Candidatus Ruthia magnifica str. Cm (Calyptogena magnifica): one gene and its partner. The protein of the gene in region 2 interacts with the protein of the main gene of each other region in a pairwise test. Links are inferred from orthologs where the notes say so. Each region holds a gene or a part of one and is shown on either strand. Other genes may lie near its edges.

Region 1 (5,251 bases), 420 kb from region 2 along the record:
ATACTTGCAAGGCAGAAATAATACCATCACCAGAGGTGGTTTTATTCAAGCATATAATATGTCCTGAACCTTCGCCACCTAATATTGAACCACTTTTTTGCATTTTTTCCATCACAAATCGATCACCCACGTCAGCTTCGATAAATTTAATGTCTAAATCTCTTAGTGCGTGATGCATACCTAAGTTACTCATTTTTGTACCGACCACTGTATTATTAACTAACCTACCTTGAGATTGCCAAGCCTTGGCGATAATAAATACTAGCTCATCGCCATCAACTAACTCACCATTTTCATCAATCATAATTAATCGGTCACCATCACCATCAAAGGCAATGCCCAAATCTGCCTTTGACTCTAATACGACTTGTTGCAAATATTTAGTGTCAGTTGCACCACAATGCTCATTAATATTAAAACCATCTGGCGTATTATTAATGATATTAATATTCGCACCCAGTTCTGAAAACACGCTTTGGGCAATATGATAAGTAGCACCATTTGCACAATCAATAACGATATTAAGACCTAAAAGACTTTGTGTTCTATCAAAAGTTGATTTACAAAATTCTATATAACGCCCAAGTGGTTGTTCATACCTATAGGCTTTACCAATTTTATCAGCACCTACGCTGATCATGGTTTCGGCTAATTTTTTCTCAATTTCGCTTTGATATTGACTGCTTAATTTAAGACCTTTAGCCGAAAAAAACTTAACACCATTGTCTTGAAAATTATTATGTGAAGCGCTAATTACCACACCAGCACTGGCATTATAAGTTTGTGTTAGGTAAGCAACTGCAGGTGTTGGCATCGGACCTAGTAAACCAACATCAACACCAGCAGATAAAAAACCCGCCTCAAGTGCAGATTCAAATAAATAGCCAGATACACGAGTATCTTTACCAATAATGACACTAGCTTTAGCTCGTTTAGCTAGTACTGAGCCAACTGCCCAACCTAATTTTAAGAAAAAATCAGCGGTAATAGGTTCAACACCCACCTTGCCACGCATACCATCAGTGCCAAAATAATTATCCAATTTACTATCCTGCTACGCTTTGTAAAACCTTAAATGCATCTTTAGTTTCTAAAACATCATGAACACGTACAATATCTGCACCGTTTTGAGATGCTATTATAGCGGTTGTTACACTACCAATCACTCTTCCATTTATGTTTCTACTATTAAGCATACTACCAACCATTGACTTGCGTGACATACCAACCAAAATCCTCAAACCAAAACTTTTAAACTCGTCAAGGCTTCGTAGGATTTCAAGATTATGATTGAATGTTTTACCAAAACCAAAACCTGGGTCTAGAATAATCTTATTTTGGTTAATACCAGCATTAATACAAGCCTCAACTCTTTGATCAAAAAAGTATTTGATTTCATCGATGACATTTATATAAACAGGATTGTTTTGCATTGTTTTAGAATTACCTTGCATGTGCATAAGGCATACGTCCTTACCAGTTGATGCCGCCACTTCAAGGGATGATTTGGCCTGCAAAGCACGTACATCATTAATCATACTTGCCCCTGCCTCAATGGCAAGTTGCATAATTTTTGCTTTTGCAGTGTCAATGGAAATTGGCACACTGATTAGCTTAGATAATACTTTAATGACAGGAATAACACGGCTGGCTTCGTCATCAGTTGACACTTTCGGTGCATTTGGTCTGCTTGATTCGCCACCAATATCAATCATATCAGCACCCTGCTCAATCATTAATTGAGCTTGATTGATGGCTTTGTCAATAGCAAGATATTGACCACCATCTGAAAAAGAATCTGGCGTTATATTAAGCACACCCATAATCATTGCATTAGTAGACTGCATCGTTACCTAGTAGGGTATGTTCAAAAACAGAAAAAATAAAATTAAGCGACTTGTTCGGTAGTACCTCCACTTAATGGTTTTTCATCAGAATCTTTATTGCCATTATTCAGCTCAACACCAGAACCTAACTCTATAGAAGCAACATCAGAGTCAACAATCACGGCTGATTCACGTATTGGTTTTCTATCCATCAAATCGTCAATTTGTTCTTTATCAATAGTTTCAAACTCTATTAAGGCTTTGCTCATTTCGATTAAAATATCTTTATTATCTTTTAGAATCTTTGAAGCCATTTGATAATTGCTGTCAATAATTTTACGAATTTCAACATCAATAACTTTGAAGGTATCTTCTGAAACATGCTTATGTTTAGTAACTTGTCGACCTAAAAACACTTCGCCCTCTTCTTCACCATACGCTAAAGGCCCTAGCGTCTCAGACATGCCCCATTGTTTCACCATCTTATGTGCAATTTCTGTTACACGTTCAATGTCATTACTTGCGCCAGTGGTTACGTTATCTGTGCCGTAAATCAACTCTTCTGCAATACGTCCACCAAAAAGTGAGGCTACTTGAGAATTTAATTTACGCTTAGAAATGCTATAACTGTCTTTTTCTGGCAAAAACATCGTCACACCTAACGCCCTTCCCCTTGGGATAATACTTACTTTATACACAGGATCATGCTCAGGTACCAACCGACCTACAATGGCGTGGCCCGCTTCATGATAAGCGATCATTTCTTTTTCAGTTTCATCCATTGCCATAGATTTACGTTCAGAACCCATCATAATTTTATCTTTTGCTTTTTCAAACTCTTGCATGCCGACCAATTTTTTACCTTTACCTGCTGCAATTAACGCAGCTTCATTGGTCAAGTTGGCAAGGTCTGCACCAGAAAACCCTGGCGTGCCTTTGGCAATATTGATTGATTTAACATTTTTTGCAATGGGTAATTTACGCATGTGGATTTTTAAAATCGCATCACGACCATTAATATCAGGCAAATCTACCATAACTTGACGATCAAAACGGCCTGGCCTTAATAAAGCAGGATCTAGCACGTCTGGTCTATTGGTTGCAGCAATCACAATCACGCCTTCAGAGCCTTCAAAACCATCCATTTCAACCAACATTTGGTTTAGCGTTTGCTCACGTTCATCATGACCGCCGCCCATGCCAGCACCACGTTGACGACCAACGGCATCAATTTCATCGATAAAGATAATACAAGGTGCATTTTTCTTTGCCTGTTCAAACATGTCACGTACACGCGATGCGCCGACACCAACAAACATTTCTACAAAATCAGAACCTGAAATAAAGAAAAATGGCACATCAGCTTCACCCGCAATTGCCTTAGCTAATAAAGTTTTTCCTGTACCTGGAGGGCCTACCAAAAGTACACCTTTAGGAATTTTTCCACCTACTTTAGTGAATTTGCCAGGGTTGGACAAGAAATCTACCAATTCACTCACATCGTCTTTAGCCTCATCAACACCTGCCACATCATCAAAAGTAGTGTCAGATTCATCCTTAGTAATCAAGCGTGCCTTGGATTTACCAAAACTCATTGGATTTTTCCCACCCATTGCGCCACCAGCACCCTTCATGGTGTAAAGAACAACACCAATTAATAATAAAATTGGCGCTAAGGAAATGATTAATTGCTTAAAAAATCCGTCTTTTTCAGGCGGTTTAGCAACCACATTAACGCCGTTGTTCAATAAATCGCCCATCAAGCCTAAATCACCCGGACTATAAGTTGAAAATTGTTCACCACCAACACCTACGCCAGTAATATTACTACCAGCAATCGTTACTTGGGATACATCACCTTGGTTAACACTTTGAATAAACTGAGAATAGGTAATGTCGTCTTTTTGATCACCCACTTGGAACTGACTAAAAATCGAAGTAAGGACACTGCCTAAAACCAACCAAAGTAATAAATTCTTAAACATAATGTAAAAAATATTGCAAAAAACAAGAGGGTTAATTATACCCTATTGTGCACTCATATATGGTCTGATGTCATTTTTTCAAGGTTTATCTACAAATAAATTCAAATTCTGTCATAATTATCATCTTAATTAATAGATACTTTTGAGTCATGTCAAAAATCAACTTATTAACCACCGCCATTATTATAATACTTCTTAGTTCTTGTGGATTTCATCCGCCATATAAAAACTCAGAAATAAACGCCTCTATTACCAGCAGCCGTAATAATGCTTTTGCTGATGAGTTACAAAAGCGCTTTAATCAAAACATACCTCAAACTCTAGTTGTTCAAGTGGGCACTGAAAATCAAAATCAACGTACGGCTTTATATACTTCGAATAATGAAGCTAGCAGTTATACACTAAGCTTAAGCATACCTATTAAGGTCTTTAATCAGCGTAAAAAACTATTACTATCTCAAACCTTCAATGCTAATACATATCTGAATAAGATGAACGTATCCCAAGCAAACAGACTGCAAATTGAAGAGGGTTACCAGCAATTGCGTCATTTAATTATCAAACAACTGTTAAGAAAATTATTTAAACTTAATGAAAATTAAACCGCAGCAACTTAATATTCAATTAGTCAACAAACTTGATACTATTTATTTTATTTTTGGTGCGGAAATATTACTCATTGAACAAAGTTTAGCGCAAATAAATAAAACAGCAAAAAAAGTTGGGTTTGACGAACGGATAAGTTTTGATATTGATGCTAATTTTGATTGGAATCAAATCTTTAGAGAAATCTCAGCCGTTTCTCTTTTTTCACCGAAATGTATTATTAAATGTCGACTAAAGACAGGGAAAATCGGCATTAAAGGTGCTAAAGCATTGACTGAAATTGCCAGCACTCTGCCTGATGATATTTTATTGATTGTTTCCACTGGAAAACTGGACATGGCACAGCAAAAGAGCAAATGGTTCAAAACACTAGAACAGCTTGGTACTGTTGTTCAGCACTTCGAAATGCAAAGCAATCATTTGGTTGATTGGATTGCAAATCATATGGCCGAATTAGGACTTGAGGCCAATACAGAAATTGCACAAAGTATTGCTTTTTGCACAGAAGGCAATTTGACTGCTTCTATGCAAGAAATTCAAAAACTAAAAATGGCTTATCCAAATGGTAAAATTAACACACAAGAATATCTTGAACAAGCTAATCAGCAATCTAAATACACTGTTTATGGCTTAATTGATGCAGCTTTATTTGGCAATAGTAATCAAGTTAATAAAATTTATCAAACCTTAATCTCTGATACGATTATGCCAATTCAACTAAGTAATTCCTTATACCTAGAAATTAAATCAATAATCGAGATGTCAGTTGAACTTATACAAGTGAAAAATATTAATATAGTCTTGCAAAATAATCGAGTTTGGAATAAAAGAAAA
Region 2 (5,296 bases):
TTCTGTTTAAAAATTTCCGGTAATTTTAATAGATTAAGCCAATCAGATTTACCACCATTTTTATAAGAAGCGTCCTGCGAATAAAGTTTTGCTAAAGTAGAGAATGAATCACCTTTGTTAATTTTCTCGCTTAGATCAATTAAGAAGTCTTTAATCAAGCTATCTTTTGATCTCAATAATGAGTCTACTTGATCAATAGAATTAACGGCGATTTGTGCAATTTTTATTTGTTGCGTTAATTTGTTTGAATGATTAGGGGTTTTAATCAATTGCTTAATTATTTCAACCTCAGTAAGTTTAATATCAAGATTTTCAACAATAAATTGTCTAAGACCCTCTAACGATAAACTTTGTTTTACATGGTCAATAACTTCATCAAATTTAGGTAGAGATTGTAATTGCATTAAGTTTAAATTATTATTTGAGGCAATGTTGCCTAACATGCTATTAATCGCATTTTCTTTTGGCGTAATGTTTAGTTGCTTAATTTTCTGTAGTTGCAAAATTAAGTCTATTTGTTGATTGACCAAGACTAACTTTTGCACTTTGGTATGATTAGATTTAATGTCAACACTAATTTGGTCAAAAGTGACCAAATCATCATTAACAATGGCAATAATACTGTTAGGTATGGTAAATGCATTCAATGAAAATGCACAAATTAGTAGTAAAGTTTTGTTCATTTTAAAAATTATCAAGATTAACTAAGTAATTAGGTACATCTTCTTTTAGGCGTTTGTATAAATTTGAAGAGGTAACGCTCAATCCTTTAAGAACCAGCTCGAATTTGGTCACATAAGCATAATCATTACCACTAACATGTTCTTTAAAGTGCGCTAAACGCATCGCCCAACAGCAAGATGCATAAGCAATTCCTGTGGTTTCTTTGTTAGTAATTGAATCACTAATGGATCGATTAATGCCAGCAAACACATGTATTTTCTGTGTTAGTGGATAAGCGCCATATAATTCAGCTAATTTTTTACCATTATCATTATGATGTGCCAAAGTTAAAAATTTTTTAGGGCTTAGAATGTAACCAACCGAACTATTACGTTTACTTATTTTGTTGGTTTTTGGATTGTATTGCAGTGAATTATTAAAAGCAAAATCACGTATCATTAAATTAGCCGACATGGTAGCATCAGAATATTTTCTTTGGCTAGTTAAAACGCCACTACCATTCATACCTATGTCATCAAATCGGTATACTTGAGCTATTTTTAAACTTAAATAAGTATCACCCATTTCTTCGTCAATAAAATCTGATTCAAGACCAAAGGTAAGGTCATTAGCACTGGCAATTCTATCAATACCTGTAAATTTTTTCCCTGAAAATAAACCTTCATATGAATCATTTTTATCATCTGAATCAAAATTAGGAAGTACACTTTGGTCTTTTTTAGGTGTATAATTGTAAGCCAGTCTTGGAATTAGAGTTTGGGTTAAATTTGTACCAAATAAGGATATTTTTCTTTCTAAGAAAAATTTAGAATCAAGATTAAAACTAGCAATATTGCGCTTTTGATTAGCAACATCATTCATCGTATAATCGGTTGTTGATAAATTTAAACTTGGGGTGAGTGAATAGTTATTAGTCCTTAATGAACGACTAAATTTTGCCTGTACATAAGTGCGCACTCCAGTTTTATTGGTTGTGATGTTTGAGTTTTTATGTATAAATTTTGTACTAATCAATGATAAATTAACATTGCGCCCACCTAAAACTTTATAACCTTTGTTAAAAGATAATTCTGGTGCACGCGTGTACGAAGCACTACCATTATTAATGAGCTGCTCTGACTCAGCAAATAAAGACATGGTTAAATTTTTCTTTTGGTTTTTATAAGATAAATCAACATGAGATTGCAATTTTGTATCCGAAATATTACTATGAGTAATTTCTTTAAAATAATTCGAATCTGACACTCGATTAGTAATAATACTTAAATTAGTTTTGGTACTAAATAAGTCTAATTTTGAATTTAATAGCCAGCGCCTATTGTCAGTAATTTTATCTTTATCTAAATAAAGACCTTCAATTTCAAAACGCCCATAACCTAAGTAACCATTGTTAGTGATAAGTTGACGATATTTGCCTTCAAGTGCACTACCACGACTTGATAACTGGTTTAGTACTAAAAGAAAATCGCGATCAGGAGCAACATTAAAGTAATAAGGAATTCTAACTTGGTAGTTGTTGCCCTTATTGGTGACTGATTCATTGTAACTACCAAATGTTGGTGCTAAAAATCCAGAACCACGACCTTCCAACACCCATTCATAATGAGGAGAATAAAAAATAGTCTTTCCTAAAAACTCAATAGTAACATCTTCTGCCACACCCTTGTTTGCTGAAGAATTTAATGTGATTTTGCCAGCCTTCATTTGCCAGTCAGAATTACCAAGTGGGCATAAACTATAGCTACCTGAACTAAATACTTGCTTAGTGCCATCATTAGTCACAACTTGAGCGCGACCATTTATCATTGAATTAGGATAATGAAATTTGACCTTATTTAGTGTTGTATGAGTTACTTCGCCTTGTTTTTCAACCACAGCCTTATCACCAGTAAGCATAAGTTCGTTGTCTTGAAATTTAACATGACCAGTTGCTATAGATGTTTTACTAAACTTGTTAATACTAATTTCGTCAGCACTTAGAAAATATGTGCTTGAATTTAGTGAAACATTACCTTTTAAAAGGTAATGATCATCTTTAACAACTTCACTATAATTTGCTTGAACATCAAGATCTTTAATTTTGTCTGAAAGTACTTGTTTCTGAAAAAGTAAAGCATTGTTTTGGCAGTCTAACACTAAACTTTCGGCACTAATGATGCTAGACAATAGAATGAACAATAAATAAAGAGCTAATTGCTTTTTCATGATGGTTGTAATTTTTATGAAAATTATTATTTTAACATTATATGCCGTAATAATAAATTGCATAAACTTGCTTTAGTTTGGGTAAAATAACCCCGATTTTCACTATATTTGGACACACATAAATAAAATGACTTGGAATGACAATAATAAAAACCCTTGGTCTGGTAGTAATCAAACACCACCAGAATTAGAGAAAGTGATTAAAGATTTTAAAAATAAATTTGATGGTCTCTTTAATAATAAAAAATTATCAAGCGCTGGCACATCTAAAATTCCTTCAAGAGGTGGCTTTAAATATATATTAATTTTGGTTTTATTGGTCTGGCTGTTGTCAGGTATTTATATTATCGATCCAGCTGAAAAAGGTGTTGTGTTGCGTTTTGGCGCATTCCAAGAAGAAACTTCTCAAGGGCCTCATTGGCATATCCCTTATCCAATTGAAACTTTAAATAGGATTAATGTTGAACAAGTCAGAACAGCTGAAATTGGTTATCGTAATGTGGTTAATAACAATCGACGCTTTGGTGGTAATGTTTCATCCGAATCTTTAATGCTGACTAAAGATGAAAATATGATTGAAGCTAAGTTTGCGATTCAATATAGAATAAATGATGTTCAAGCTTATTTGTTTAATGTTGCTAATCCAGACACAACACTTCGTCACGTATCTGAAAGCGCTATTCGACAAGTTGTTGGTCAAAATACTATGGACTACATCTTAACTGAGGGTCGAGCTAATATCGCTGATAATATTAAAGAAAAATCTCAAAACTTATTGGATAAATATAAAACTGGTTTGTTGATAACAACAGTTAATATGCAAGATGCACAGCCACCAGAACAGGTTCAATCTGCCTTTTCTGATGCGGTTAAAGCTCGTGAAGACAAACAACGTTTGATTAACGAAGCGCAAACTTATGCCAATGATATTTTGCCAAAATCTCGTGGTAAGGCTGCACGTATGCTTGAGGAATCAAAAGCTTATAAATCTGAAATGATTTCTAAATCAGAAGGTGAAGCATCACGCTTTAAACAAATTTTAGCTGAGTATGAAAAAGCACCTAAAGTTACTAGGGAACGCTTATATCGCGAAACTATGGAAAATGTACTGGCCTCTACCAGTAAGGTAGTGGTTGATTCTAAAGCTAATAGTATGATGTACTTACCTATTGACAAATTGATTAATGCTAGACAAATAAATACCCAAGAATCATCAACACAACACAACAATCAAGGTGGTAATGTTAGAGAAATTTTCCGTAATAGAGGAGCTAGATAATGCAAAAAATAGGTTTAGCAATAATTGCTGTTTTATTCTTAGTATTAAGTTCAGTACTTTACACAGTAAACGAAACCCAAACGGTTATTAAATTACGTTTAGGTGAAATTATTACCGTTGAGGAATCTCCAGGTCTTAAATTCAAAATGCCATTTGTTAATAACATTATAAAATTTGACAATCGCATTCAAACTTTAGATGAACCAGCCGAAAGATTTTTAACAAGTGAGAAGAAAAATGTAATTGTAGATTCTTATGTTAAATGGCGTATTATTGACGCTGAGCAGTTCTACAAATCAACAGGTGGTAATATAGTAAGGACCAATAATCGTTTAACACAAATTATTAAAACTGGCCTTAAAAGTGAATTTTCAAAACGTACGATTGCTGATGTAGTTTCTAACGAACGTAGTGAAATTATGTCCAATATTGTCAGGCTTGCTAAAAAAGACATTGCTCAATTTGGTATTGAAATTGTTGATGTGCGTATTAAGCGAATTGATTTATCACAAGAGGTATCTAATTCAGTTTATCGTCGTATGCAAGCAGAACGCCAACGAGTGGCTAAAGAGTTTAGATCGAAAGGTGCAGAAAAGGCTGAAATTATTAGAGCTGCTGCTGACAAAAAACGTACCATTATTTTGGCAAATGCTTATCGTGATTCTGAGAAAATTCGAGGTGAGGGCGATGCAGCTAGTGCAAATAACTATGCACAAGCTTATAATAAGAACACAGATTTTTACGCTTTTTATCGTGCGTTAGCATCATATAAGAAATCATTTTCCAATCAAAGCAATATTTTAATACTCAATCCAAATACAGAATTTTTCCGTCACTTCAGCCCGCAAATTAAATAATTAAAATGGGGGCATGGCAGCTACCTGAAGGCATAGATGAACTCACTGACGATCAAGCATTAGTTTTTGAGTCTCTGCGTCGTCAGCTTTTAGACTTATATGCTGACAAGGGTTTTGGCTTGGTTATCCCACCTATGGTTGAACATGTTAATTCACTACTGCTAACCAGTGATACTATTGATGAGAAAACTTTTAAATTATTAGATCCTATTAGTGGTAAAATGTTAGGCGTGCATGCTGATATTACCCCACAAATTGCACGCATTGATGC

What was found.
Region 1: the proteins of hflK (region 2) and ftsH interact in binary tests that used the Escherichia coli proteins (3 or more experiments, as listed by UniProt). The link is inferred for Candidatus Ruthia magnifica str. Cm (Calyptogena magnifica) from one-to-one orthologs.

The regions. Positions count from the first base shown.
Region 1 is NC_008610.1:157,390-162,640, reverse strand. The notes cover bases 1,351-4,292. They hold ftsH (ATP-dependent zinc metalloprotease FtsH), read right to left. Parts: upstream 3,812-4,292; coding sequence 1,889-3,811; downstream 1,351-1,888. Other genes in these bases: RMAG_RS00725 (LPS-assembly lipoprotein LptE), read left to right, coding at 3,961-4,292; folP (dihydropteroate synthase), read right to left, coding at 1,351-1,847. Also shown: glmM (phosphoglucosamine mutase), read right to left, coding at 1-1,042; more of folP, read right to left, coding at 1,047-1,350; more of RMAG_RS00725, read left to right, coding at 4,293-4,413; holA (DNA polymerase III subunit delta), read left to right, coding at 4,403-5,251. UniProt on the Escherichia coli protein: Acts as a processive, ATP-dependent zinc metallopeptidase for both cytoplasmic and membrane proteins. Plays a role in the quality control of integral membrane proteins.
Region 2 is NC_008610.1:581,816-587,111, reverse strand. Bases 2,106-5,092 are described here. They hold hflK (FtsH protease activity modulator HflK), read left to right. Parts: upstream 2,106-3,016; coding sequence 3,017-4,168; downstream 4,169-5,092. Other genes in these bases: RMAG_RS02660 (ATP phosphoribosyltransferase regulatory subunit), read left to right, coding at 5,031-5,092; hflC (protease modulator HflC), read left to right, coding at 4,168-5,025; RMAG_RS02675 (LPS-assembly protein LptD), read right to left, coding at 2,106-2,889. Outside these bases: RMAG_RS02680 (peptidylprolyl isomerase), read right to left, coding at 1-683; more of RMAG_RS02675, read right to left, coding at 685-2,105; more of RMAG_RS02660, read left to right, coding at 5,093-5,296.